DNA from 2 places in the Jeotgalicoccus sp. FSL K6-3177 genome. Region 1 is predicted to be linked to the other one. Evidence: riboswitches for the same ligand, from Rfam matches in the RefSeq annotation. Region 1 holds a riboswitch; the other holds the start of a gene.

Region 1 (15,377 bases):
CCTTCATAAATAAAACGGTCAAATGAATTTATCTCAGTAATCATTTCCATAATTTCAGAAACGTCTGATGTGCCGTAGCGATTCATTCCCGTATTTACTTTAATATGAATCCAGACTGCTTTGTCGTACTTATCACTGACTTCATCCTTCGCTTTTTGCACCCACTGAAGATTCGGAGCCGTAACGGCGATGCGGTGCTGAACTGCTTTATTAATATGTTCGGGGCTGATTGTGCCGAGTACTAATATTTTCTGTTTAATGCCGTGCATACGGAGATCGATTGCTTCGTCCAATGTTGCGACTGCAAAAAATGAAACTCCCGCCTTGGCAAGATGTTCACTGATTTCTTTTGCGCCGAGGCCGTATGCATTCGCCTTAACAACCGCGATGAGTGTCTTCTCAGGATTAATCCCCTGAATTGCTCTGTAGTTTTTTTCTACGGCAGCAAGATTTACATCGAGTACTGTATTCCTGTAATATTTATCGCTCATTACTTAAGCCTCCTCAATAATAACCGTTGCGACAGCATAATCTCTTGAATGAGATATCGAAACATGGGCATTTGGAGCATTAGTAAGCGACGGTTTGCCGTTCTTGTCGTTCACGCAGTTAATATCAGTAAAGCTCACTGCTCCGCCGATGCCCGTGCCGAGCGCTTTGCTGTATGCTTCTTTAACTGCAAAACGCCCTGCCAGATAAGTGATTTTACGAGCTTCACTGGTCATATTTCTATAATGATGAAGTTCATCCGCTGTCAGAATCCGCTTTGCCAGACGGTCATCTTTGTTTACTTTATTAATACGTGAAATTTCTATAATATCCGTCCCGAGCCCTGTAATCATAACATTCCCTCATTCTGCTGTTTGCTCATGTTTTTATTAATCAGATTCCGGATATCGTGACGCAGCCGGTCCGCCTTATCTGTTTCCAATTCAGGTATATATAATTTCTCAGCCGAAGTCTGCAGCGAGATGCCTTTTAAGTTCATCCGCTTCATAATCGGTCCGACGGTCGTATCTATATTCTGAACCCTGTACAGCGGCACCGCTTTTTCAGACTTAAACCAGATACCGCTGTGAATCCGTATTTCATCCTCAAGCACTTTATACCTGAAATACTTATAGCGGAGTTTTGGGATAATCCATGCATGAACGATGACTATATAAATCGCTGCGGCAGCAGGGATTAAAAACACCCACCACGGAAGCCAATCAAAGAATATTTGGGCGATGCCGATTGCAGCTGCGATGATCAGCCAGACGCCTGCATTAATATATTCCCTTATCCTCCACAGTTTGATCGCTTTCGGCGATATTCGTTTCATCGTCATGCCCCCTCTCTATAAAATTCCAAATTGTTTCTATATCGCGTTTTTCAATAAATTTAATTTCTGCCGACGAGCTCGCAATGCCGCCGGGGGTTGATACCTCGATATGTCCTAAATCCGCGCGGTGTAAAAATGGATTGCGGTGGTAAGTCGTGTCGATAATTTTATCCCGCTTAATTGCATAGTGGCGACGCGTAAAGAAGGAAGCCGTCATCATATTAATCTCGTCCTTATAAATGGCATAGCCGACATTTCTCGCGCTGTATATACCGCTTGCAATCAGAAGCAGCAGAATCACCGCGACTCCGATATATACGTATGTCATAAATGTTTCACCGTGGAAGAAATAAGCGAGTATTCCGGTGCCGATAATGAAAATCAGCAGTGTAATCTGGAAATAACGGCGTATTGCACGAAACGGCACAATACGCTTTGGAAGTTCCATGTGATAATTCGGGAAAATGTCTCCGATAATGCTGTACAGTTCTTTCTTCTTAATAAACGGCAGCAGCTGAACTTTCCCGTCGATCTGGTCGGATTCAAGAGAGTCGCTCGTAATCGATACCGACAGCGCATAATAGCCGATTAAGCGCCGAAGAATACTGTCGGAAATAATGACGTTCTGCACTCTGTTTATATTGACACTCTTATTCTTTTTAGAGAACAAACCGTATTCGACTGTCAAATCATCCCCGCTCTGCTTTAATGTATAATCGTAATTACGCACCATAATTATTACAGTACCGATAACGTAGCCGATAATTACAAAGATAAGAGAGGCGACAACGATGCCGAACACCAGACTTCTGACGAGTCCGCTGAAGTACTCAAAATAATTTTCAATCAAAATTTCGCCGCCGACTACATTCAGAACACCGAAAAATATCGCGGCAAAAACTCCGAGCCCCCCGCTCGTCATCGCCATTAGAATAAGTTCTTTGAAATTCATTTTCTTCAGTGTAACGAATTCACGTCCTGCTGCTTTTGTCCCGGATTCAAGAGCAGCTTCTCTCGGCCATGGACTTGAATCTCCCGGATTTACTGCAATTTCTTCACTTTCAATATCTTCCTGTGTTTCGTAAATCACTTTCTGAATATCTTTACCTTGCGATTTTTTAATCGTATCGATTTTAATACCGTCTCCGGGCGTTAAAATATCGAGCTGAACCGCGCCGAAAATACGATGGAAAAATGGTTCATTAAAATCGATGGACTGGATGCGTTTAATATCCAATTCCTTTTCATTTCGTGTAAATATCCCGTTTTTAAAAACAAACTTATTATTTTCAAGCCAGAATCTCGTTCTGTAAATATTGATCATATCGAAACCGGTGAATACTGCAAAAATCAGGAAGAGTATTCCAATACCGCTGAACAGCATCCACGGAGTAACCGAGCCCGAAAACAGTTCTTCCCTCATATTAAAGAAAATTATAATTGCCGGGAAAAACATCGTCTTAATTCCTTTAACGACACTTCCTGCATATGCAACAGGATGAAGTTTCTGAGGATTATACATCTGTACTTTCCTCCTTTACGATGTCAATAATATCCGATTTCAGACCGCGTGCTTCATCAATTTGAAGCGGCGGCATATCGATTCCGATACCTGCAGTTTTAATACGGACCGCAGCTAAATCATATTTTCTCGACAATGGACCTGTTTTAAATTCGACACCCTGCGCTCTTTTAATCGGAATCATCTGGGTTTTCACTGTAAAGAAGCCCTGTCTTACAACAATTCTGTCTTCGAAAAGCTCGTAAGATGTCACTTTCGTGTATATCCAGGGCCGTAAGATAACAAATCCCGCCAGCTCTAATAGGAGCAGGCCGATAAAAATATAATACAGCCATACCGGCCAGGAAAAAAAATATACTGCAATGCCGGCTATAGTAAATATAAGTATACTGGTTACCCATATTAATAATGCTTTGACTGTCATGTACGGTCTGACACGCGCGTTTAACTCTATCATAAGCAACCCTTCCAACTGTTAGTTTATCTCTATAATACAACACTCGGAAAACATAAAAAAGCATTCACTGAAAAGTGAATGCTTTGTAAGAATCATTATTATTTCTGATGATCTTTAAATACACGGCCTTGCTTGCTTGTGCGTCCGCCTGATGACGGTTTTCCGCCCTGGCGTCTGCCGCCGCTGTTTCTTCCCGGTCTGCCGTTGTCGCGTCCGCGTCTGTTGCCGCCGCTTCTCTGGCCGCCTTTATTATAGTTCGGTTTACCTCTGCGTCCGCCGTGACCCTTGCGAGAAAGTGGTTTTTCAAATGACAGTTGAATGTTGTCATCTTCTTTGGCGTACAGAAGTTCGTTTACTAACGCTGCAATGACTTCGCGCGGCTCATGAGTTTTCATTAACCCATCAGCTACTTCGAAAGTATGCTGATTTTTGTTATCAGCTAACCATGCACCGATTTTTTCAAAGACTTCGTTTTCACGAGCTTTTTCTACTTCTTTTTTACTTGGTGGACGAAGTGTGTGAATTGGTTTCTTCTTGTCTTTTTCTATCTGACGCAGGAAGTCCATCTCTACAGGATTGACGAATGTTAACGCCATTCCTTCTTTACCGGCACGGCCGGTACGTCCAATACGGTGTGTATACGACTCAGTATCCTGCGGAATATCGAAGTTGTACACATGTGATACACCCGAAATATCTAAGCCCCTTGCAGCTACGTCGGTAGCTACTAAAATATCTAATGAATTGTTCTTGAATTTCTTCAGTACTTCAAGACGTTTAGATTGAGTAATATCTCCATGTAAACCTTCCGCACGGTAACCTTTTGCAATCAATGCACTTGTCAATTCGTCTACACGGCGTTTTGTACGGCCGAATACGATTGCAAGTTCAGGCTGGTGAACATCAAGGAATGATGTGAAAACAGAAAGTTTTTCCAGCTCTTTTACAATTGTATAGAATTCATCGATTAGCGGATCGGAATTGTTTTGGTTCATCGTTTTAACGATGTGAGGTTTGTCCATGAAACGCGTTACTAAATCCTGGATTGCCCGAGGCATTGTAGCTGAAAATAGAAGTGTGTGGCGGTTGTCTTCAGGCACTTTGCTCATGATGAACTTAACGTCATCGATGAAGCCCATGTTCATCATTTCGTCCGCTTCGTCTAATACAAGTGTGTGAACATCTTGCAATTTAAGTGTGCGGCGGTTGATGTGGTCGATCATACGGCCTGGTGTACCCACAATGATTTCGGGTTGTCTTTTAAGGTCTTTAATCTGACGGTCTATGCTCATGCCGCCGAAAATAACTGCAGTAGCTAATTTCTTTCTCTTAGAAAATGCTTTAATTTGTTCGCTGACCTGAACTGCTAATTCTCTTGTCGGCGTTAATATAACAACTTGGGTTCCTGCACCTTTAGTTGTATTTTCTATAATAGGGATACCAAATGCACCAGTTTTACCAGTACCAGTCTGAGCCTGACCAATGATATCTTTTCTCTCTAATGCTAAGGGAATACTTTCCACTTGGATTGGGGTAGGTTCTGTGAACCCCATATCAGTTAGCGACTGAATTGTATCGTCACTAATACCTAATTCTTTAAAAATCTTCAAACTTTAGTCTCCTTTGACTATTTCATTTCTCGCATGTACAACTTCTCTATAGTAACACTTAACACTTTAATCCACAAGATGTTTTAACTGGACGTCAAGAAATAAAAATCTTTCAGTCAGTATATTCAGCTTCAGCAGCTTATCTTCTGTATACATAATCAAATGGGGTGTGTGTTCCATAAGTACAAGTTTTGAATGCAGGATTTTTTCTTTAGCTTCAATGCTCGTCTGATACGGCACCAGCAAATCAATTTTTCCGTGAATAAGCAATGTTTCACACCGGATGTTTTTTAAATCGCCGATTTTCGCCTCGACAATTTTAATAAATTCCTGCATTGCCCTGAGGGGAATATTTTTCAGTCTGGGTCTGACCTTTGCTGCCAGATTCAGTTCAATATGGTCCCTTACTTCTACAGGAGACAGCTTAAGTCTGTTCAGCCGGCTCAGCTTAGTGTGGTCGAAGGCCGGAGCAATCAGCACCAGCTTGTCGACCTGGTACTTCTGTGCAATAAAACTCGCAAACACCCCGCCCATTGAAAATCCGATGACGAATATTTTATCGGCACGGGCAGCTAAGTTTAAATATGCTTCCTCCGCTTCCCGGTACCAGTCATCCCCCGTTACGTAAGATAAATTCAGCGTGGTTCCATGACCGGGATACTGGGGAAATTCATATTCAAAGTCGTAGCGTTTTTTTAAATACCGAAAGGTGGGCTCGAGCTCGAAGCGTCCGCCTGTATAGCCGTGCAAAAACAGTACTCCGATTTTAGATATCGTCAATCACCCTTTCCACTGCCATACCGCGTGATCCTTTCAGCAGAATCACTGTATCTTCATTAAAATGCGCCTGTACTTTGTCACGCAGTTCATCAATCGATGAGATATGTTCTTTATCTTCCGATGTTAAGGCGTCATGGATATATCCGGCGCCATCACCGAACGTGTAAATTTTCGTAAACTGATACTTTCCTTCATTAATAAAGTAGGCAACATCTTCATGCAGCTCCTGTTTGTAATCCCCAAGTTCCAGAATATCGGCCAGGACAAGAATTTTTGTCTTATGAGCCATACGGCCGACCGTATCGACAGCGCTGATCATACTCGCTTTTGAAGCATTGTAAGCATCGTTGACTATTAAGGTGCCGCTCTCGTGCATAATGCGCTCCATTCTCATGCTTGTCACTCTAAGTCCGGAAAGATTTCCCTGAGCTTCTTTCAGTGATACTCCAAGTTTTTCTCCAGCAAGTACAGCAAGTGAGGCGTTCAAAGCGTTGTGAATACCAAGCTGAGGAATATCAAACTGCACATCTTTAAAAATAAAATGCGTGCCTTGTTCATCTTCTGTCACACTGCCAATCGTGTACTGATTCGCCTCAAGAAGTCCCGCAGTCTGAATGTCATATGCCGTGTCTTTCTTAACAATTTCATCGAGAAGCGGATAATCTCTGGAATAGATAAATGTTCCGTTATCTTTTAAATAATCAACAATTTCGTATTTTGCTTTGGCGATATTTTCTCTTGACCCCAGCATTTCGATATGAGATTCTCCAACGCTTGTAATTACAGCAATATCCGGCTCTGCCATTCTGCTTAGAAAATTTATATCCCCCATTTTATCCATACCCATTTCGAGAATAGATATTTCGGTATCTTTATCCAATTGTAAAATAGTCAGAGGCATGCCGATTTCATTATTGAAGTTGCCCGGCGTTTTCTGCACCTTGTATTTTATGCTGAGGACACATTCGAGCATATCTTTCGTCGTCGTCTTGCCATTTGAACCTGTTACTGCGATAACTGCCGGCTTTACTGTCTTCAAGTATTCCTGTGCAAGATTCTGCAGGGCACTAAGGCCGTCAGTCACGTGAATAGCCGGATAGTCCATATTGTCAGCATCATGTTCGCTGAGCGTAACACCTGCGCCTTTTGAAAAAGCTGTCTCAATAAACTTATGCCCGTCGGCATGCTCCCCTTTGAACGGCACAAAAACGTTGCCTCTTTCCAGAGTCCTTGTGTCAATTGACACGCCTTTAATCAAGGTGTTTTTCACTGCTTCTGCACGGTCGTTCATAACTCCCCCGCAAAATATTGCTATTTGTTCTATCGTAGCTTCTATCATAGTTTTTCATCCTAATTTTTTGTATTTACTGTTTATAATTATAAAATAGTTGTATACTAAATGTCATGATTTCTATATGAATTAGGTGACTTTCTTGAGTAATAATAAATATACACGACAAAATTCAAACTTTTTTGCACGCATCGACTGGATTCTTGTTATTTTAATCCTGCTGCTTGCTTCTATCAGTGTAATTTCAATCAGCTCGGCTATGACCAGCGGCCAGTACGGTACTGATTTCAGCACCCGGCAGATTGCATTTTACGGTTTGGGTTTCCTGCTTGCCTTCGGTTTAATGCTGATACCGTTTAAACTCATCAAAAGCTATACATGGATTTTATATATCCTCGGCGTTTTAAGTCTGGTCATTTTGTATATTGCACCCGTATCATCGGTAACTCCGATTATTAACGGGGCTAAGAGCTGGTATCAATTTGGTTTTTTCAGCATCCAGCCGTCGGAGTTCGTAAAAATCATATATATCTTAACAATGGCTTATGTAATCAGCCAACATAACAAGTATAAGTTAACGAATACCTTATCCATGGATTTGAGACTGCTTCTTAAGCTGATTTTAATTTCCATTCTGCCGATGCTCTTTATCCTGCTGCAGAACGACCTTGGTACGGTACTCGTAATGATTGCCATCTTCCTCGGACTTGTAGTGGTCTCAGGCATCAGCTGGTGGCTGATTATACCGACACTTTCTGTGGCCGGAGCAACCGGCCTGGCGCTTATACTCGGTATCCTGTACCGGCCGGATTTACTGGAACGCTATTTGGGCATACATCCGTATCAGTTTGAGCGTATCTATTCCTGGCTCTCGCCGGAAGCATTCCAGTCCGACAGCGGATTTCAACTGACGAACTCGCTTATCGCAATCGGTTCAGGCGGGATTACAGGCAAAGGCTATGCCGATGGTATTATTTACATTCCTGAGAACCACACCGATTTTATCTTTACTATCATCGGGGAAGAGTTCGGCTTTATCGGCTCGACCATTGTTATCATTGTCCTGTTTATGCTGGTGATGCATTTAATCCGCATGGCCTTCATGGCAACTGACAGTTTTGCATCCTATTTCATTATCGGCTACCTTGCACTGCTCGTCTTCCATATTATTCAGAATATCGGCATGACGATTCAGCTGCTGCCGATTACCGGACTGCCGCTTCCCTTTATCAGTTACGGCGGGAGCGGTCTGTGGTCAAATATGCTCGCTGTCGGCATTATGCTCAGCATGTATTTCCATCACCTCAGTAAAAGTGCTAAAAATATATAAAAACTGCTGAGAGGGAACACCCTCTCAGCAGTTTTTATTTTAAATATTATTTTCTTTCAGTCTGAGCTGATCTTTATTTGCTATGCGATTCATAATTTCAAATCTTGACTTGGAAACCGTCACTTTAACACCGAGTTCATGCAGCAGCTGGACGACTTCTTTGACTTTGCTTTTGTCGTTTTTGCGCATATTGACACTCCCTTTTTATAGCTAACTTAATTGTACTTGTTTATGCTATAATTATCTATACTTTTCAGATATTAATTATTACAGACTTATTAACTTTTTTCTAAAGAAGGTGGACATTCGTGCAAATACCGTTTTTGGATATTTACATCACAGATGCGACGGTAATTACAATTGTTACTGTCATCCTGTTTATAATCAACTTCCTCTTAGCCGGCGGGCTTGTTTTTCTCGAACGCCGCAGCGCCCAAAGTGTCTGGGCATGGATTTTAGTACTATTCTTTCTTCCGATTGTAGGTTTCATACTTTACATGCTCTTCGGGCGCACCATCTACCGCCAGGATCTTTTCAAATTGGACGAAGATGATAAAGTGGGGCTCGAACATCTCGTCAGTGAGCAGCTGGAGGAAATTAAACATAACCGTTTAACCTTTTCAAATGCTGTTGCAGAAAAACATAAAAAGCAGATTCATATGCTCCTTTACAACAATCAGTCATTTGTGACGAGCAATAACGATGTCACTACTTTTACCGATATGAATAATAAATTCGCGCAGATGCTGAAAGATATAGAAAACGCGGAAGATCATATCCATTTCCAGTATTATATTTTTAAACTGGATAATATCGGCAAAGAGCTTTACAGAGCGCTCTTAAAGAAGCAAAAAGAAGGCGTTTCTGTCCGGATTTTATACGATGACATCGGCTCTCGGTCTTTATCGCTTAGAAACTTCAGCGATATACGGGATGCCGGCGGTTTAGTCGAGGCATTTTTCCCGAGCAAATTGCCGCTGATTAACCCCCGCATCAACAACCGCAATCACCGGAAAATTGTTGTGATTGACGGTAAAATCGGATATATCGGCGGTGCCAACGTCGGTGACGAATACCTCGGACGCGATCCAAAAATGGGAGCATGGCGGGACACCCACCTCCGCATAGAAGGAAATGCTGTGAAATCTCTGCAGCTTCGCTTTATGCTTGACTGGAACTCGCACGATACACGCAATAATATGAAACATGAAGATCATTACTTCCCTGAAATAGATTCTGTCGGCGAGACGACAATGCAAATAGCTTCAAGCGGACCCGACGAGGATTACCAGCAGATAAAGTACGGATACCTGAAAATGATTTACAGAGCACAGCATACGATTCATATTCAGTCACCTTACTTCATTCCCGACCAGTCAATAATGGAAGCGATACGCATTGCGATTTTATCAGGGGTCAAAGTCAAAATAATGATTCCAAGCTTTCCGGACCATCCCTTCGTTTACTGGGCTACATATTCAAATGTTGCATCGCTCATGAAAATGGGCGCGGAAGTTTATATGTACCAGCCGGGCTTTCTGCACCAGAAGGTGTTTATTATCGATGACGAAGTGGTCTCTGTTGGAACGACCAACGTCGATAACCGCAGCTTTATATTAAACTTTGAAGTTAACGCGTTTATGTACGATGATGAAGAAGCGGTAAAACACCGTAAAATATTTGAAGAAGATATTAAACACTGTGAGATACTCACCGCTGAAAAGTATGAGAAACGCGGCCTGTGGATTAAGATGAAAGAAGGCCTCGCAAATTTAATATCTCCGATTCTGTAATACTTATGTGATTCGGGTTGAGATATAAATATTTACAGCATAAATAAGCCGTACGTTAGCTTTTCTGGGGCATCGCGTGAGCCTGTAGTCTCACGCAGATGCTATTCCCCTAGAAGTCTAACGTACGGCTTTTGAAGTTACGTTTTTCTTGGTAAATGTTTATCATCCTTCCTGCTTAAAACAAAAAAGAGCAGAACCTTCTTCCGGGTTCCGCTCTCATACTTTATCGATGATTTATTTTTTACGTTTTTTCTTAGGTTTAACTTTAGCATTTTTAACGCGCGCTTCTTTTTCAGCCTGTTCGCGTTCATGCGCAGCAATAATCGGTGCCATTTCTTCGTTAACTTTCTTGCGGTAGAATGTGTTACCTGCCCAAGTCTGGAAGATCAGGAAGATACCGCCGACTGCCCAGTATAATGGGAGAGCTGATGGTGAAATTGCTGAAATCCAAATAATCATTATTGGAGAAATATACATGAACAGCTGCATTTGCTTACGCTGTTCTTCTGCCACATAGCGCGTTGATACCCAAGCTTGAACTGCGTATACAATACCTGCAATTGCAACCATGAAGTAATCTGTCTGTGTTAAGTCCATCCACAGGAAATCCGGATGGGCATTGAGTCCGCCCTCTGAAGGGAATTTTAATGCAAAGTATAAAGCCATGACAACCGGCATTTGAATAAATATCGGCAGACAGCCCATATTCAGCGGATTGATATCGTGCTTTTTGTAAAGCCCCATCATTTCCTGCTGAGCCGCCATTTTTTCTTCTTGTGTAGTCGCAACTTTAACGCGCTGCTGAATTGCTTCCATTTCTGGTTTGACAATCTTCATTTTTTCTCTCATCATCATCTGATTCTTATATGTACGCATCATGAATGGGAAAATTGCCAGTCTCACAATCAGCGTAATGACGATAATAGCCAGACCGTAGTTATTGTCCAGATTATCTCCAAGCCAGTGCAGTAATGTATCCATCGGCTGGACGAGAGTGTTATAGAAGAAGCCGTCTCTATTCTCAGGCTGTGAATAGTCACACCCGGCAAGGAATAGTACCAGTACCATAGACGCTGGTAATAGCCACTTTTTAATCATTTCTTCACCTCTAAGTAATATCTCACATAAAAAAGATTGTACCATAAATAAAGGTGTATAAAAACCAATTTCATAGCATACGGTCAATATTTCACAAAGTTACTGCAACAAAGCTGTCACGGTTTGTTCAATATTATCCGCTCCTGTTATTGCTGAAATGACACAGATTCCGTCCACCCCGCTGTCGAGGCACCTTTTATAGTTTTCTTCAGTGATCCCGCCTATTGCTGCCGTCGGTAATTTCGTATGGTTTACTAACTTCCGTAACCCTTCTGTGCCGATTGCTTCACCCGCATCTTCTTTCGATAAAGTGCTGAACACCGGACCGATACCGAGATACGCTATCCGGGACAGGCTGCTTGATTTAAGTTCTGTTAAATTGCCGACGGACAGACCGATAATTTTATCGTTAAAGTACTCCGGCAGCATATCCGGATTCATATCATCCTGACCGATATGAATACCGTCTGCCTCAGCTGCTTCTGCTAAGAGCACATCATCATTAATAATGAACGCTGTATTATACCGGCTGCACAGCGCCTTCACGTCCAGAGCAAAGTCTAAAAGTTCTTGGCCCGTCTTAATATCCGCCCCTTTTTCCCGGAGCTGAAAACATGTTACCCCTGCTTTAAAAGCAGTTTCCAGATCCTTCAGCGGATTTTTAAAACTGGATGAAGAGGCAATCAGATACAGTCTCAATATGTCTTTATTCATAATAATCCACTCTTTTCACACTGAAATCTGCTGTTTTAAAGTTATAAATTTCATCGATCAGGAGAGCGGCAAAAGTTCCCGGGCCGCCGGCGGCTCCTGCCGCTTTTTCAGCTGCTATGTTATACAGGCTGACGGAAGCAACGATACTTTCCGTACTTTCTTCCACCGCTAAAAACGCTGCTGTTATCGCGCCGAGCACACAGCCTGATCCTGTAATCACTTCCTGATACTTATGCCCGTTGTGCATTATGACTGTCTGTTTTTCGTTTACATACGCATCTATTTCACCGGTAACGAGCACAGGGGCGTTTAACATGCTGTGGGCCGCTTTTGCGATATCCAGTGTATTTCCTTCTATGATTGAGTCAACGCCTTTAGACACCGCTTCTTTACCGCTTAGAGCATGTATTTCCCCGGCATTCCCTTTCACAAGTGCAATGTTGTATTCACTGAGCAGTTTATCTGTCAGATTTCTGCGAAACGCTGATGCGCCGTAACCGACCGGATCCAGCACGATTGGAATATTACACTCGTTAGCACAGCGTGCCATTTCTTCATACAGCGGCACTTTTTCTTCCGTGCACGTGCCAATATTTAAAAGCAGTGCTCCCGCATGCTTTAAAATATCTGGTGCTTCGCTTTTTTCACCGCTCATAATCGGAGATGCTCCGAGTGCCAAGAGACTGTTCGCAGTAAAAGGCTTCACGACGTCGTTCGTAATACATACTACAAGCGGTGTGTTTTTTCTTAACTCTTCTATCATCTGAATCAGTCTCCTTGATAGCTGAAATGATTCACCGGTCCGCTGCCTTTACCGATACCGGGAGAATTTTGTATTGCACTGGTAATATATGCTTTACCTGTTCTGAACGCTTCTTCGACCGTACGGCCTTTTGCAAGCTCGGCTGTTAAAACTGCCGAGAAAGTGCAGCCCGTACCGTGCGTCTGATCCGTATCAATACGCGCTCTTGTTAAAGTTGAAATTTTTTTCCCGTCATATAAATAATCAGTTGCATCACCCGACAGGTGGCCGCCCTTAATAATCACGCTGGCTGCGCCCATTTCATCAACAAATATTTTCAGAGCCCGGTGAATATCTTCTTCTGTCCGGATAGTCATATTCGCAATCGCTTCTGCTTCATGAAGATTCGGTGTTACTATGTGTGACAGCGGGAGCAGCGTATCAATCAGTGTCGCCATCGATGTGTCCGTCATCAGACGGTCTCCGCTCGTTGCTATCATTACCGGATCCATGACGTACGGAATGTTATACTTCCGGATATATTCGGCAATCACAGTCATCATATCCGCCTCTGCCACCATTCCAGTCTTCATTGCATGCGGCACTTCGTCCGAAAATATGCTGTTCAGTTCTTTGTCGATAAAATCCGCCGGCACATTGTAAACGCCCTGGACACCGAGTGTATTCTGCGCAGTCAGTGAAGTCACCGCAGCCATACCGTAAACACCCCGCGAGTGCATTGCTTTAAGATCCGCAAATATTCCCGCTCCGCCTGTCGGATCAGTTCCTGCAACAGTTAAACCAATAGGTAAAGTCATTAAATATATCCTCCTGTAATAAAAAACCCGCTTCCAGGGAAGCGGGTTGGATCGATTAAGAGATTTCGTCTGTAATCATCTGCACTTCCCTACGCCAGCATAACCTGGATCAGGTGAAAAGGGACAAGCATTCGCTATCTCAGCCGTACCGGCGCCCCCAGCGGGTTCTATTCTTTTTATTGACATAAGCGTACCATATTTCTTTTAGCCGTCAAAGCAGATTGCGGCGTCTGAACACCGCCGTTCCGATTGCGGCAAAAAGAATTCCGAGGCTCGCGATAATTAAAACAGCACTGATATTCATTCTTTCGTAAGGCATATCACTTAAATAGTAAAACGGGCTGAGCATTAAATACACTTCATCGATATTTATCAGCACGCCAAAGTAGTTTGCAAAAAAGATATAGGCAATATATATCCATGCTGCAGTATGCAGCTTTCTGGAGATTCCCGCAAATAATGCGGATATCCCTGCTATAAATATAATACCCGCACAGTAATTTACTGCCGCAAGACCGAAGTCTTTAAGAGAAACACTCAAATCCGCAACATTTATACTGGCAAGGTACATGCCGGCTATCGTCAAGAGAAAAGATAACACTCCTGTCCCGATACCGTACAGATAATGTGTTGTAAAAATAGTACCGCGCGATACTTTCCGGTTCAGCGTACCGGCATTCATCACTTCCAGGCGTCCCTTTTTCTCCTCGGTGAGGATACGTCCGTTAATCATCAGGGCGGGCACAGCCGATATTAGCGCCGATATCACCAGCAGCATGCCGATAAAGAAGACTGCCGGATTATTGTCGCCGAGTGCCTCCCGGAGCATATCATTATCTCCGATCAGACTCTCCAAATCTCCGAATATGGAGCCGTAAGATAAGCCGGCGGCAAACAGACCGGCCAGCCAGCTGAAAATCATTACCCGCATATTTAGAAAAGCAAGTTTAGGATAGCTGGATATTTTTCTTATGTTCTTTTCTTTATTTATTTTTATATAACTGTCCCCGATGTCACGCTTTAAAAATAATACGCAGCTCAGGACAATCAGGATTAAAATCACAGCAAACGGCAGCAGCCATATTCCCGAGTTACTCCCGTATACTTCAATGCGCGACAGCCAGTGATATGGTGATATTACCGAGTAAGTTGTATCTAAAGCGTCTGTTACTGCACGGTATAAGTAGAACCCCAGGAGCAGCGCAAGGGACATGCCGAAGGTCAGGTCGCCGCTGTCGAATAAGTTTCCGAATACCAGTGTTATAACGAAAAATAAAAAACCGAATAAGGCAAGACCGAGTGCATAATAAAAGTTTCCGTATAAGGACAGGCCATCAATATTATATAAACTTAAACCGCCCGCTAATATAACAAAGACCAGCAAATTAATAACCGCACCGTTCATCAGCTGGGCTGTAACTATAGTTTTTCTGCCGACACCTGCGCTCAGGATATATTCGGTTAATCCCGCGTCCTCAGCTTTTCGAGCCAGACCATTTGCGATTATAAGATTGAAAAGACCGTGAAACAATGCCATGAACATCAGCATCTGATGACCGAACATCACAGCTGTTGTATATTCGCCGCCAGGCACCGGACCAATCAGCGCAATCATCGCCGGATTGTCCACTGTCATTTTCATACCTTCCCGTTCTGCTGACGTACTGTACAGCCCTTCGAACACCGGCGGTACTGCGAGTGATAAACCGCACAGTGCAATTATCCAAAGCGCTGATTTCACTCTCAGATTCTTCATCAGCATATTGAAATAAGTCATTGGCTATCCTCGTAATAGCGCATAAAAATGTCTTCCAGCCGCGGCGGTGCGGTGGTTAAACTTTTCAAGTTATATAATTTTAAATATTTCAGAAACTCCGGGATTTTTTCATTGTCGATAA
Region 2 (15,377 bases), 2.0 Mb from region 1:
CCGTATAGCAGTGATGCGTGATGGGGTGCTGGAACAATTCGATACCCCGCGAAATCTTTATAAAAACCCCAATAATTTATTTGTCGGCCAATTTATCGGCAGTCCTCAAATGAATATTTTCAGAGCAAAGCTTATCAGAGAAGGCGGTGTACATCTTTATATGGGAGATCGAAAAATGCTGCTTCCATCTTCAGTTTCCGACAGACTGGACTTTAAAGGTTCTGAAAAAGATATTTACCTTGGTGTGCGGCCGGAACACTTTAATTTTTATGATGTAAATAATCAGCAGGATTTTCCGCTGGAAATTAAAACCAGTAATGTGGAGCAGGTGGGGAGCGATACTTACGTATACTTCAATTCTGTAAATGCTGAAAAAGATATAGTTGCCCGTCTGAGCCCGACAGAAGAAGTTTTTGTTGATGATGTTATCGAAGTGTCTTTTAATCTGGAAAATATTTATTTGTTTGATTTTGCTACTGAGGAAACAATGCTCAGAGAGGAAGGATTATAATGACTAAAATTATTGCTCACCGCGGATACGCTTCTAAATATCCGGAAAACACAAAATCAGCCTTTGAAAGTGCATATCAGGAACAGGCAGACGGAATAGAAATCGACGTTCATCTGTCAAAAGACGGAGAAGTGGTCATTTGTCATGATGATAGAATCGACCGAACTTCAAATGGCAGTGGTTTTATATACGAATATAATTTAGAACAGCTGAAAGGTTTTGATTTTGCAGCAAACTTTGAGTCCAATGATGAATATCAGAAAAAAGCTGAAGAAAAAATAATGACACTTCAGGAGTATTTTGAATGGGCAAAGGATAAAGATTTAATCACAAATATTGAATTAAAAACAAGTACTGTAAAGAATGATGGAATAGAGGAAATGGTGAATAAAATCATTGTAAATTATCAGCAGGAAAGAAGTGTGATTATCTCTTCCTTTAATCATAAAAGCATTTTAAAAATGAAGAAAGAGAACCCCGGGATTAGCTGTGGATTTTTAACGATGCATAACTTACTTGATCCTGAACAGTATTGCAGAAAATACAGTGTGGAGTATTACCATCCGAATCATTTAATGATTGACGAAGAGCTGGTTAAAAACTGCAAAAACTCTAATACAGGATTAAACATTTGGACTTTAAATGATGCTGAATCAATTAAGGAAATGCTGCCTTTAGGTCTTACCAGCATTATCACGGATGATCCTAAAATGGCAGTAAAAATAGTTGAAAGTCATAAGTTATAAAACACAGGGGAAAGGAAAGATGTCAGATGAAACGATTCGCCATAATTGTTACTTTCTTAATTATCTTATCTTTTGGAGTGACAGCCACTTTCTCTATTATTTCCGGAGGAGATACAGACGAAAGCAGAAACAAGATAATGAATATTGCTCATCGGGGCGCTTCCGGTTATGCACCGGAAAACACTTTAGCCGCCTTTGATAAAGCTGTTGAGATGCAGGCAGATTACATAGAAATTGATGTGCAGCTGTCAAAAGATGATTTACCGGTCGTCATTCACGATGACACTCTGGATCGAACTACAAATGGTACAGGAAATGTTTCAGCCTACACCTTAGAGGAATTAAGATCATTGGATGCCGGCAGCTGGTTTGATAAAAAATATGCAGGGGAAAAGATTCCCTCTTTAAATGAAGTCCTAGAAATGTACGGTGAGAAGATAAATATCTTAATAGAGTTAAAATCTCCCGAACTTTATCCGGGAGTTGAGGAAAAAGTGGCAGAAGCTTTAGCCAAATATAAGCTGGATACTTCAAACAATATTGTTATTCAGTCATTCAATCATCCCTCTGTTATCAAATCAGCAGAACTGCTGCCGGAAATCACCCACGGTGTACTCGCCGGAGAGAATTATAAAAATGTAACAGATCAGCAGTTGCAAGAATTTGCAGCATACGCAGAATACTTTAACCCTAATTTAAAAATCGTATCATCTGAATTGGTAGACAACGTACATCAAGCGGGAATGAAGATCAGCCCGTACACGATAAAAACCAAAGCAGAAGCAGAACGGATTTATAAATTCGGTGTCGACGGACTTATTACAGATTATCCGGACTATGCTGAAGCACTAAAAGAATAGCAAGAGTGACAAACAAATCAAAACCTTCTGCCGCTAACTTACTTTACAAGTTAGCGGCTTTGTTTTATACTTTCACTAAATTGCCTTGCAAGGTAGGGAGGGGCTGATATAAGTGAATTCGCAAATGTTAAAAGGTATTCTGGAGGGCTGTATTTTAAAACTTATCGAGAAAGAACCCATGTACGGCTACGATATAATCACACGACTGCATGAATTTAATCTGGATATGGTAAGCGAAGGCAGTATCTATCCATTACTTTTAAAATTACAAAAATCAGGCTATATCAAAGGCACCCGTATCAAGTCAAAGCAGGGACCAATGAGAAAATATTACTCTCTGACAGAAGAGGGTTTATCATATTTAAAAATTTATAAAGACAATTGGGACAGAATTGACTCTGCAGTAAATACGATATTTTTGGAGGATACTCATTATGAAACAGATCGTAAAAGAGTATGAACAAATGCTTGAAGAGATGAGTAAAAGTGACAGAGAGTATTTTATAGAATTAGAAGGTATTCTTGACTCTCATTATGCAAAAAAAGATGAAAAATATGATGTGCTGCATGAAATGGCAGTAAACCTTATAGAAAATAACCAATCTTTCAAAGAACTGTTTGGAAATAATCCTGAAGAATATGCATTGGAAATTGGTGAGACTGTGTCGGCAAGCAGGAAAGAATTTTGGAAAACTTTTGCTTTATTAAACTTATATTTTCTAAGCTTTTATATACTGGTCAGTTTGATTTTTACAAAGATCACTGTTTCTTATGTACTTTTACTGGTTCCGATTCTCAGTCTGATATTAATCCCCTTAATGAACCGCGGTATCAAGTTTCAAGCTTTTAAAAGTGCAAATCATCAAAATGTAACGACAATTTCATTTCTAATATTATTTATATTTATTAAACTGATGATAGTTTTTTCACTTCATCCTATGCTTGATTCAATAGTTATCTTTGAATACCATGTACCCTTCTTAACTATATTACTGCCGGTGATTTACGGTATTATTACTGTACTGACAGCTGTATTTTTCTTATTGACTAAAGAAACACTATCAAAAATTGAATTTTTTATATTAACTATCGCATTTATAATGCTGACCATTGAGAGACTTAGTATCCTGGACATTACCACCAGCTGGATATTCACAGGGATTTTATTAATGTTAATCAGTATAGAATATCTTAAACATAGAAATAACAAGCAATTTGCAGATTAACTGTAAAATCCGCCGTTAAATTAAAAAAGCATCTAACCATTTTTTTCAGGTTAGATGCTTTTTTACATCTGTTAACGCGTCTATTTTTGGTAATTCTCATCGTATCGTTTTTCTATTAGGATAGGAGAGTTAAGGGTATGCAGTCTATACATGTTAAAATAATAATTTAAAGCTGCACAATTCGTTAAGCTTGTATTTAAGTAAATGTATGTACGTAAGGTTTTTCTTTTATTATAGATTCAAAATAATATAATAGTACTCTAATGAATGAGAATCAGATAAGGATGATTTTATGAAACCCAGGATTATTATTCTGCTTAATTCCATAGATGTAAATAAGGGCGGGCTTACGCACGCATCTCTGAGGCAAGCCAGCACTTTTGCTGATGCCGGCTATGATACCCAGATACTGACATTCCACTATGAACCACGTTTCCCGATAATCTGTAAAAAGCTCAAAGAAATGGGTAAGGTCAGCGAAAAAGTTGTTATACGTAATATGTTTGAGGAACTGGCATTATACACTGATAAAGATAAGGTTAATATCCGTAAATTGAAAGTAAATCTTTCCGATTATGAAAAAAGCTATGCCATAACCCAAAGAAAAAACTACAATGCTTATAGACTTTATAACAATGGGATATATGAAAAATATATCGCTCTTCGGGATGATGATACTCTTGATTTCATAGACTACTTCAATGAAAACCGCTACAGGGTGAGACGAGAGAATTATAACTATTACGGTCAAGTGAGCAGAGTGCAGTATTTCAGCTATGAAGACAACAAGTTCAAGCAGCAAGTGTTCTTCGACAAAAGAGGAAAGGCCATCTTCAGTTTCTGGCGTGAGCCTTCCACTGGGAAGATTAGCAGGGTCATCCACTTCGGTTCAAATAATGAAGTCATCAGTGAAACAACTGGCAACACTGTGCCCCATAAACTCTACTGGCTGAAAACTGTATTAAACGAATCGAAGTCAAAAATAATGGCCATTTCTGATACACGCAGCACTGACGAACTGCTTGTTAAACTGAAACATTCATACACAACAAAAGCACTGCGTATGCACAGCAACCACCTTAAAAATCCTGATAATCCTGATTCCGAACTAAATAAACGAAACGGCTTTGCAATAGAAAATATACAAAGTGTTGATGCACTTATCGTTCTAACAGAAAAACAGAAACATGATATAGTCAGCCGTTATGGGCATGAGGACAAAGTTTATGTGATTCCAAACTATTATGATCCGAATGTCTCTAAAATCAAAGGATTAAAATCTATTTTAACCACTATGAAACCAGACAGCAGTCAAAGTGAAAGAGACATGTCTAAAGTTGTCATCGTATCAAGATTTTCAGGAATCAAAAACATAGATCATACCATCAAGGCATTCAAAAAAGTCATCGCGGAAGTACCGGAAGCTAAGTTAGAAATCTGGGGGTCCGGGGATAAAGAAAAAGAATATGCAGGTATGATAGAATCATTGGGGCTCGATGATAACGTGCTGATTAAAGGATATACTCAGAATCCAGGAAAAATATACCAAAGCGGCGCTTTATCCGTCCTGACTTCCCACGCTGAAGGTTTCTCCCTTGCGGTCATGGAAAGCATGGCAAATAAAACACCAGTCGTCAGTTATAATATAAGGTATGGCCCATCTGACATGATTGAAGATGGTGTAAATGGTTTCCTCATAGAAAAAAATGACATAGAAGCACTATCAGAAAGAATCATACAAATGCTGAAAAACCCTGAAAAAACAAGATATATGGGCAATAAAGCAGATAAAACAATACAAACGAAATTTAGCAAAGAAATCTATCAGAAACTATGGTTTTCTCTCACAGATAAACTGCTTTAAGAATTAGAAAGGAACAATAATCATGAATAACCTAATTTCTGTAATCACTCCAGCAGAAAAAAATGAAAAATATATAAATACTGCTTTAGAATCATTAAAAAACCAGAAATACACAAATTTTGAAGTACTGGTACTCCACTCCGATATAGATGCATTGAAAAGAGTGGTTAATGACGAATACCTGGATGATGACAGATACAGATTTATTAATACACCTGCAGATATTTATGTAGGTGCTGCACGCAATATCGGCATTGAAGAAGCAAAAGGCGATTATATATACTTCCTCGACAGCGACGATTATGTATCCGAAAACATACTGCAGCTGCTGCATGATAATATCGGAGAATTTCCGATAATCCGAGGAAGAATGAAATCGACGGATTTCAGCACCAGCTTTGCCATCATACTGCCCGGTACAAATGAAATAAAGATGTATTCAGACAACAGGCATGACTTACTCAGAACAGAGTCAGCAATCAACTACCTGATTTCAAAAAGAATCATAGACAGCATGAATCTAAGGTTTTCCGAACAATTCAAAACTTATTCGGATCTTACATTCATGATTCCATTAATGGAAGAAGTTGAGGTAATACCTTATTCTTACGAAGCAATCTATTTCAGAAGAAGAGGAAACGATCCAATTAATAACCCGTCCCTTAGACAGTCTTCCCTAAAACAGCTCGCACCTGATCTCTTTGGTGTTTATAACCAGCTGAAAACAGATGATTTGAGTGAGGAAGGACAAAAATATCTGGATGACAAACTCCTTAACTTCTATAGAAAACGTTTGGTGACCGAATTTAAAGATGATACTACTATCGATTATTATTTTGCCGGCCTTGTGGAAAGTATAAATAAAATTGACCCGAATCGACTGAGTAACAAAGATTTTATCCTAAAAAATGATGTCAAAGCAATACAATCAAACAAGATAAACAACTTCCGGAAACTAAGCAATTTCAACCATTTTCTGAGAGACATTAAAAATGGCATTACTTCCAGGAAAGGCCGAAAAGAATTGTTTTATAAACGTGTGTTTAATAATTTAGATATCAAAGATAATCTGGTTCTTTTTGAGAGCTTTCAGGGTAAAGCTTATTCTGACAGTCCTAAATATATCTATGAATACATGCTTAAGAACAAAAGTAACTATAAATTCGTATGGGTTATGAACGAGCCGTCCAAGATACCAGGAAACCCTGAAACTGTTAAACGATTCTCACTCAAATATTATTACTATCTTGCAAGAGCAAAATATATCGTCAGCAATGTAAGAATGCCAAACAAATACATCAAAAGGGACGAACAGTCATATCTTCAGACTTGGCACGGTACGCCGCTTAAAAGACTTGCCGGCGACATGGACAATGTTCATATGCCAGGTACCAATGCTGCACGGTATAAGAAAAACTTTAACCATGAAACTAATAAATGGGACTATCTGATTGCACCTAACCAGTATTCTGCTGAAATCTTCAGAAGAGCATTTTGGTTCAATAACACAATGCTTCCAACCGGGTACCCAAGAAATGATATCTTAACAAACCAGAATGATGAAGAAACCATCAGCGGACTGAAAAGAATAAACCAGATACCAACTAATAAGAAAGTCATTCTATACGCACCTACATGGCGCGATGATGAATATTTCAAAGTTGGGAAGTATAAATTCAATCTGAAACTCGACCTTCACAGGCTGAAAGAACAATTTGGAGAAGAGTATATCGTCCTGCTCAGAATGCATTACCTGGTTGCCTCCAATATTGACTTAACAGGCTTAGAAGATTTTGCATATGATGTTTCAAAATACAGTGATATCAGTGAACTGTACTTGATGTCTGATATTCTCATTACTGACTATTCATCAGTATTCTTTGATTATGCCAACCTGAAACGTCCAATACTGTTCTTTACTTACGACATTAAAAAGTATCAGGGACAGCTGCGCGGTTTTTACATCGACATGGAGACGGAACTCCCAGGCCCATTGCTCATGAACAATGATGACATAATGAATGCGATTGAAAATATTGATGAAGTTACTGAGAAATACAAAGAGCGGTATAACGAATTTTATGAAAGATTCTGCAGCTGGGATGATGGAAGATCATCAGAAAAAGTTGTTGAGGCAGTATTCGAAAAATAAGCATTTAGAAAAGACGGGACTAATTTAAATTAGCTCCGTCTTTTTGATGCAGTATTCAACATGGATCACTTTACGAAAAGATGCCACCATCAGTTATAATTATACGTTAGTGTATTCTGATTTAACAAAAGTGAAATAAAAATTATTAACATAAAGAGGGGTTTTATATTATTGTTAATTAATATTATATTAAATGGATATGGCGGAACTTGTAGAAGCGCTAAAATCAGGCTTTAGTGTCTCAATCGACGTGGGAGTTCGATTCTTTTTACCCGCACTAATTAATGAAAGACCACTATTTTTTAGTGGTCTTTTTATTAAATTACATATATGCTGATAAATTAAATATTGGCTTATTCATACCTTAAGACTTCATGCTTTTACAAATTTTTTTAAGTACTTTGCTATCTTCTATGAAACTCAGGTATAGATACTTTAATGATTTTTAATAATTACTTGTTCTACGTTTAATTTGTCTCTTTTTTTAATGTTATTTACAATAATATCCGCAACATCATTTGGATCCATTAAATGTTTTGTTTGTTCTTCTGTCAAAATATCATTCCAAAAATCTGTTCTCATTCCGCCCATATAGGCACCAAATACCTGAATTTTTGTATCTTTTAATTCTGCTAATAAACCTTCGGTAAACCCTCTTACTCCAAATTTACTCGCACAATAGACGGTTTCATTTACTTTTCCTTCCAATCCGGCTGTGGAGATGACGTTCGCTATAGTACCTTCATTATTTTTTTTCATTGAAGTAATGATTTGCTGAGTACAATATATAGTACCTTTAAGATTGACATCTATCATCTTATTAATATCATTTTCTTCAATATCTTCTAAAAGATCAAACGCGCCCATCCCCGCATTGTTAAATAAGATGCTGACATCTCCAACTGTATTTTTAATTATATTAAAAACATTCTCTACTTCCTTATTATCAGACACATCTAATAAATGAATTGAGTAGTCTTCATTGTATAAAGATTCAGCAACTGCTTTGATTTTCTTTTCATTTCTGCCAAGTAAACATACGTGATATCCTAATGCTGATAATCGTTGCGTCACTGAGGCACCAAGGCCGCTACTTGCACCTGTAATTACTGCTACTTTATTATTCATTTAAAAACCACCTTGAAAGTATAATTATCTCTCCATTATTCTAACATATAAAAAATTCACAACTTTGTACAATAATACTCAATAATCAGAGAGAAAAATACAGAGTTTTGTTCATATCTAATTGTGTGCTGATTCTCACAACGTCACTTTTCTTATATTCTGCAGATCTGATATAACGATATTTCATTGAACTTCACTTCAATTTTCACAACACTATAACATGGCAAACATCTCGTAATTCTCATAAAAGAATATATATGTAGAGCTTTTTTTAGTTATTCAAAAGGACAGAAGCGTCTTATGATAGAGAAAATTCAATATAAGAATGTCAAAAACTAAAATGCTGTTTTCTTATCAAACTGTCCGGGAACCAAACAAGGACAAGTAAAAATAAACCGCTTTTAATAGAAGTGATTTACTTCAATTAAAAGCGGTTTATTGCTACTTTCATCCTATTGTTCTTTTCAATCTGTAACCTGCCTTTCTTTTCCTGATGACATTCCTACAATTAGAAAAATAACAGATATGAAAATGAGCAGGGACAGGGGAATCGTCCATCCGTTTGTCAAATCCTGCAGTGCCCCGACTAATACAGGACCTACTGCTGCTAAAAGATAACCGAAGGACTGAGCCATTCCCGATAACTCTGCTGCTTCTTTGCCATTTCTTGTTCTGAGCGTAAAAAACATCATAGACAGACTAAAAGCACTGCCTCCGGCAATTCCAAGGAGTATTACGTATATAGGAGTCAACGTGAGGTTACCCTGCAATAATCCTGAAAGACCGATGATGAATAAAAAACCAGTTGTCACACTTAAAACGACTTGACTTTTCATTTTCTCTGCTATCACAGGAATAATAAAAGTGAAAGGAATAATTGAAAATTGCATTAGGAATAGCATCCATCCCGCTGTGCTGGAATTAAGACCATTCGCATACAAAATATCAGGGAGCCATGTTATCAAAGTATAGAAAATCAATGATTGAATGCCCATAAATATTGTTATCTTCCATGCGAGCGGAGAGCGCCATAAACTGCTTTTCTTCTCTGTGTCCACACTTGCTTGCTGATTACGCTGACTGGTAAGCTGCGGCAGCCAAATCAGTAAAGAAATGACTGCCAGTATACTCCAGACGCCAAGTGCACCCTGCCACCCAAAATTTCCGGTGGAGGCAAGAGGAACACTGATACCTGAGCCGAGGGCTCCGAATAAATTCATAAATATAGCGTACATACCGGTCATAAGACCTATCTTAAGTGGAAAGTTCATTTTAATAATTCCTGGAATTAATACATTCCCGATTGCAATGGCAAGCCCTATGAAAAATGTGCCGGTAAATAAAAATACAATTTCTCCAAAAGAACGGATTACAATACCTATAATAAGTAAAATCAGTGATAAGGTGATAGTCCATTCCATACCGATACGATTGGCTATTTTGGGAGCAAAAGGAGAAATCAGTGCAAAAGCCAGCAAAGGTAATGTCGTAATGGATCCGGCGAGAGCATTGCTTATATCAAGATCATTCCGTATAAAAGGAATAAGTGCTCCTACAGAAGTGAAGGGTCCTCTTAAATTTGTACTGACTAAAATAACACCTATAATTAGCAACCAACTTTTTTTGTATTGATATCAAAAGAACCTGCTGTTCTTTCATTTCCCATGTTGTTAGTCCTCCATCATTTCAACGACATCTTTTCTTAATACTTCCATATAACTGTCAACATATGCTGCAGCTGCATTCTTATCATGGCTCTGAATTGCTTCAAACAACTCAAGATGCAGCTCTTCTTCGTACTTGAAAGGCACATCCATCGCCATCAAATCTTCGACAAAAGTATATATAATCTCTACCATCGGTTCATATAAATCAATTAGCAGCTGATTTTTTGAAGACTGTACAACAGTCTGATGAAAACGGATATCTGAAGCAATAAATCTTTCGCGATTATGATTCTTAACTGCCTTTCGACAATTCTTAATACATTCTTCAAGCGTAAGTAAATCCGTCTCACTTCTATGCTCAGCAGCCAACTGAGCGGCTTGTTTTTCTAAAGCTAAGCGTACATCAAGCGTTTCAAGCAAAGCAGTTTTTTTTATATAGCGTCTCAGTGCTGCATCAAGTGAATTGGCAGAGCGCACTATAGTTCCACTACCTTGTCTGGTTTCAAGTAAACCAGCATGCACTAAGGCACGAATTGCTTCCCGAAGTGTATTTCGACTAACATCAAATCTCTCAACCAGCTCCATTTCAGGAGGAATTTTTCCTCCGACTGTCCAGTATCCAGTTTCAATTAATTCTTCTATTTGAGAAGCAACCTGTTCTACTAACTGTGTTCGGTTTGTTTTACGAATCATATGATCTCCTTTAAAAGTTGTAGGATGATTGGTACATTGGATATATTAACAGTGGTAAAATATGTTGTCAATCCCAGCTTTATCAACTTTATACTAAATAAGATATATTCAAGCTCGTTCTTTGCAATAGCGTTTTTAACCTGCTTGAATCAGCGGATATTATCAATGAAAGGAAAAATATTTAAATGCTGAAAACTTATAATCTGAAAAATAAAAGCCTTTCCGTTTTATAAAAACGGAAAGGCTTTACATCTATTTTGACAATATTAAATATGTCCGTCACTGGTTTATAATGATATCTATTTGAGATAGTTCACACTATATTTTTATACAGGATATTCACTCAATTTCTCAATCATTTCTTGATATAAAGCATTGGCTTCTTCTTTTCGAGAGATGCCATGAACATTCATTCTGCCATCTTTAAATAAGGTCAGCTTATATTTTTTATAAGTCAATAACTTAACAAATGCACTTGCCCTGATAGTTTTACCGGGCAGCTCCTGATTGAAAACCGATTCGTCGAACCTGAGTGTATATACACTTCCGCAATTAGATTGTACAGTGGGCAGCATATTTTTATTCAACTGTTCATATATCCGATTCTTACAGACCACACAGGCTTCATTCTTTAATTCATCTATATTTATCGTTTGAAAGCCGATTTTAAAAGTATCTACAGTAATGAGCTGCTTGGAAAAACCTTTTCCTGATAAATAACGAATGACTTCAGAAACTTCCATACTGGCAATGAGGGAAATTACAGGAGGAAGCACACCGTTGATTGCACAGCTTTCCCCCGTCGATGGCAGAGTCTCCATCAAGCACTTTAAACAAGGTCCTTTAAAATCAATACCGTACACACTTCCCTTACTGCCTACAGCGGCACCATATACCCAGGGGATATCAAGCTTATGACAGGCTTCATTAATCAGAAATCGAATTTCAAAATGATCCATACTGTCAATTACAATATCCGGCTGATACTTTCTTAAGATTGCGGAGATGTTACTGGAATTTATTTCTGTATTGATCGGTACAATCTCAACATTACGGTTTATCTGACACAATTTTTCTTTGGCAGCATTAACTTTCAGCGTCATATCTTCTGCATCTTTTTCAGTATATAAAGCCTGACGATGCAGGTTGGTCATTTCAACAATATCCATATCGATAATGATGAGTTTACCTGCACCCATACGCACAAGCATTTCAGAAACGTGAGTTCCAAGTGCACCGGCGCCCATCACCATCAGTGTGGCTGACATCAGATTTTTTTGACTATTCTCTCCAAAGTCATTAAATTTCATTTGCCTGTCGTATCTTTCCATTAAAGAAACTCCAGTCCTTCAGAAGGACTGGAGGCCTGTGCTGAATACCTAACCGGAATACGTCCTGCATCATAACCCAGTACCCCTGCATCAATTGAAAGCTTCATCGCCTCTGCCATTTTAACCGGGTCTTTGGCATTCGATACAGCGGTGTTTAATAATACCGCATCTGCGCCCAGCTCCATAGCATAGCACGCATCTTTTGGTGAACCGATTCCTGCATCCACAATAACAGGGATGCTGGATTGTTCTACAATATATCTTAAATTTAATGGATTATTAATACCGCGTCCCGTACCTATAGGAGAAGCGAGCGGCATAATCGCATGAACACCGAGTCTTTCGAGTCTTTTTGCAAGCACGACATCGTTTGAAATATATGGACAGACTGTATAACCTTTGTCCAGCAGTATTTGACACGCTTCGTATGTCGCAATTGGGTCAGGCAGTAATGTCTTATCATCGCCAATAATCTCAACTTTAATCATGTCACAGACACCCGCATGTCTTGCGATTTCTGCGATGCGTACAGTTTCTTCCACTGTTTTCGCCCCTGCTGTATTCGGAAATGTCGTGTATTTTCTTAAATCAATATTTGCCAGCGGGTTGGGCAGGTCTTTATCAAATAAGTTCATACGTCTGACAGCGAAAGTCAGCACTTCTGTACCTGACGCTTCAATTGCTGCGGCCTGTATTTTCTCATCTGAGAACTTTCCAGTACCTAAAAATAGTCTTGAGTTAAATTTTAAATCCCCAATTTCTAACATATTATCCGCCTCCTACAAATTCTAATAATTCAAGTCGATCATTATTTTTCACTGCTTGTTGTTTAAATACACTTTTTTTAATCAATTCCCCATTGTGTTCCACTACAATACGATTATCATCTACATCCAGGTGGTCCAGCAGGGTAGCTATGGTAATATCCTTTTCAAAATAATGGAGTTCTCCGTTAACGGTGCACTGCATATTGTTTCATCCTTTCAAGTGAGAGGTTTTTAAGTACTGTGACAGCTGGGAAATGTATTAACCACTTTATAATGACTAAGCAATAGAGCATTTGCTTACATCAAATTTAATATTTGCCATTCTTCTTTTAATCTGGTGATTTGATTGGGTGATGCATCCATAAATGCAGAAATTGCCGAGATACCACTGAAACCTGCCGGTAACTGATTGATAGTTGTTGAATTGATACCTCCAAGTGCAACGACAGGAATATCATAAGACAGTGCATCACGTACTTCTTGATGTGTACGCGGCGGCAAAGATTTCTTTGAACTCGATTCAAATATATGGCCGTATAATACAAAGTCGAGATGATTGTCCTGTGCTTTCTTGACAGATTCAGGTGAATGAGCAGACATGCTGACTGAAATATCCGGATGTTCTTTTTTATACGTTAATGCAGTTGGATCGTTTTCTCTAAAGTGGATAGCAGTTAAACGAAAAGATTCCAGCAATTTAGTCGAAGTATGAATGATGATTTTTTCTTTGGGAAAACCTGAATGAATAAGCTGACAAAGGAACGATGATAACTCGTTGTCGGACATGGGTGTACGAAGTAAAAGATAATCGATACAGGATGAAATCGTATTGAAATGAATAATATCCTTGGAAATTAATATCTTAAAATGTGTAATTGCAATAAGCATTATGTCACCCCTTAACATAAAAAAAAAGCGCTGTTTTTCTATATAGAAAAACAGCGCAAGTATGCATCAAAACATATTACTTTCGCCACTTTCCTACGCCAGTATGAACTGTATCAGGTTCCCGGAATCCCAAAGTCTACACTTTAATCTCAGCCTTTTTTAAAGACACTTCCAGTGGTCTTAACTATTTAATTTTTCCAATCAATAACCTCAAGTTACTCTAAAAAGTTAAATATTGCAAATAAAATTAGATTTTAATTATGCTGATAACTACCTTTTAACATTCACTCAATCATATAAAAACTAGAAAGCAGTACAGTTACAGAATTGAATTTGAATTGCGTTTGTTCCAATTTAAATAATTTGTGGTTTACTTGACGTATCTTTGTAAAGTACTACAATGATGTTAAATAGAATAGATTCGCACTAGGGGTGTTTATATAAACTGAGATGAGGGAAACCTCAGACCCTTTGAACCTGATCCAGTTAAAACTGGCGTAGGAAAGTGTTACATCGATACAGTTGTATATCTATGTCTTTGCGGGCATATAATTTACTCTCGATACGTAACTTTCCTATGAAGGTTGCGTATTTTTTTATTTTAAAAAATTATAGGAGTGATTTATTTGACAAGAACAGTTTTAGTAACGGGAAGCGGAAGAGGACTTGGCAGCTATATCGTAAAAGCACTGAGTGAAAAAGGCTTTAATGTCATAATTAACTACAACAAAAGTAAGGAAGAAGCAGAGAAGTTACAAAAAGAAATTGGCGCACAAGCGATTGCGATTCAAGCGGACATTACAGACCGTGAAGCAGTTGAACAATTAGTAAAAAAAGGAACTGAACATTTCGGCCAGATTGATGTTGTTGTAAACAATGCACTCGTTAATTTTAAATTTGATCCAACCGCTCAAAAAGCATTTAAAGATTTAACTTACAAGGATTATGAACAACAGTTAGACGGGACACTAAAAGCTGCATTTAACGTATCACAAAGTGTAATGCCACAGTTTTTAGAACGTAAAGACGGTGCAATAATTAGTATTGGAACGAATCTATATCAAAATCCTGTAGTACCATATCACGAGTACACCACTGCAAAAGCTGCTTTAATTGGGTTCACCAGAAACGTTGCAGCAGAACTTGGACAGTATGGTATCCGAGCAAATGTTGTTTCTGGCGGTTTGCTGAAAACAACAGACGCAAGTGCAGTCACAACACCAGAAGTATTCGATTTAATCGCACAGTCCACACCATTGAGAAAAGTAACAACACCACAAGACGTTGCTAATATGGTTGTTTATCTTTGTTCTGAGGCAGCAGATGGTATTACAGGACAAAACATCACGGTAGACGGCGGACTTACTATGAACTAGGCGGTATATATTATGAATAATTCTAAACAGTTAAATATAGGAATTTTAATGTATGGTGTGGGTCATCATCAGGCAGCATGGTTAGAAGATGATTCGAGTGTCAATGAATTCACGACAATTGAATATTATGAAAATCTGGCAAAAATTGCAGAACGCGGGAAATTTGAT

Evidence for each region. Region 1 has a riboswitch for thiamine pyrophosphate ahead of thiD (bifunctional hydroxymethylpyrimidine kinase/phosphomethylpyrimidine kinase). Riboswitches for the same ligand answer to the same signal wherever they lie in the genome.
Region 2: another riboswitch for thiamine pyrophosphate. It lies ahead of MHH58_RS00165 (thiamine phosphate synthase); the one in region 1 lies ahead of thiD (bifunctional hydroxymethylpyrimidine kinase/phosphomethylpyrimidine kinase).

Annotation. Positions count from the first base shown of each region.
Region 1 covers NZ_JBBOSK010000001.1:2,018,667-2,034,043, forward strand. Annotated here, with positions in the region: gene alr (alanine racemase) at 1-491, opposite strand, end outside; gene acpS (holo-ACP synthase) at 495-842, opposite strand; gene MHH58_RS10300 (PH domain-containing protein) at 839-1,324, opposite strand; gene MHH58_RS10305 (PH domain-containing protein) at 1,269-2,846, opposite strand; gene MHH58_RS10310 (PH domain-containing protein) at 2,839-3,303, opposite strand; gene MHH58_RS10315 (DEAD/DEAH box helicase) at 3,402-4,913, opposite strand; gene MHH58_RS10320 (alpha/beta hydrolase) at 4,980-5,693, opposite strand; gene MHH58_RS10325 (UDP-N-acetylmuramoyl-tripeptide--D-alanyl-D-alanine ligase) at 5,680-7,032, opposite strand; gene MHH58_RS10330 (FtsW/RodA/SpoVE family cell cycle protein) at 7,127-8,314, shown strand; gene MHH58_RS10335 (Lmo0850 family protein) at 8,354-8,503, opposite strand; gene cls (cardiolipin synthase) at 8,623-10,107, shown strand; gene yidC (membrane protein insertase YidC) at 10,342-11,205, opposite strand; gene thiE (thiamine phosphate synthase) at 11,305-11,919, opposite strand; gene thiM (hydroxyethylthiazole kinase) at 11,912-12,682, opposite strand; gene thiD (bifunctional hydroxymethylpyrimidine kinase/phosphomethylpyrimidine kinase) at 12,688-13,479, opposite strand; TPP riboswitch at 13,549-13,648, opposite strand; gene MHH58_RS10365 (ABC transporter permease) at 13,691-15,256, opposite strand; gene MHH58_RS10370 (ABC transporter ATP-binding protein) at 15,253-15,377, opposite strand, start outside.
Region 2 covers NZ_JBBOSK010000001.1:35,833-51,209, reverse strand. Annotated here, with positions in the region: gene MHH58_RS00230 (ABC transporter ATP-binding protein) at 1-511, shown strand, start outside; gene MHH58_RS00225 (glycerophosphodiester phosphodiesterase) at 511-1,257, shown strand; gene MHH58_RS00220 (glycerophosphodiester phosphodiesterase) at 1,284-2,117, shown strand; gene MHH58_RS00215 (PadR family transcriptional regulator) at 2,230-2,577, shown strand; gene MHH58_RS00210 (hypothetical protein) at 2,552-3,343, shown strand; gene MHH58_RS00205 (glycosyltransferase) at 3,636-5,207, shown strand; gene MHH58_RS00200 (bifunctional glycosyltransferase/CDP-glycerol:glycerophosphate glycerophosphotransferase) at 5,230-7,359, shown strand; gene MHH58_RS00195 (SDR family oxidoreductase) at 7,795-8,487, opposite strand; gene MHH58_RS00190 (CynX/NimT family MFS transporter) at 8,952-10,100, opposite strand; gene MHH58_RS00185 (FadR/GntR family transcriptional regulator) at 10,158-10,847, opposite strand; gene MHH58_RS00180 (HesA/MoeB/ThiF family protein) at 11,174-12,178, opposite strand; gene MHH58_RS00175 (thiazole synthase) at 12,178-12,945, opposite strand; gene thiS (sulfur carrier protein ThiS) at 12,947-13,147, opposite strand; gene MHH58_RS00165 (thiamine phosphate synthase) at 13,243-13,833, opposite strand; TPP riboswitch at 13,907-14,016, opposite strand; TPP riboswitch at 14,252-14,354, shown strand; gene MHH58_RS00160 (3-oxoacyl-ACP reductase) at 14,460-15,209, shown strand; gene MHH58_RS00155 (NtaA/DmoA family FMN-dependent monooxygenase) at 15,222-15,377, shown strand, end outside.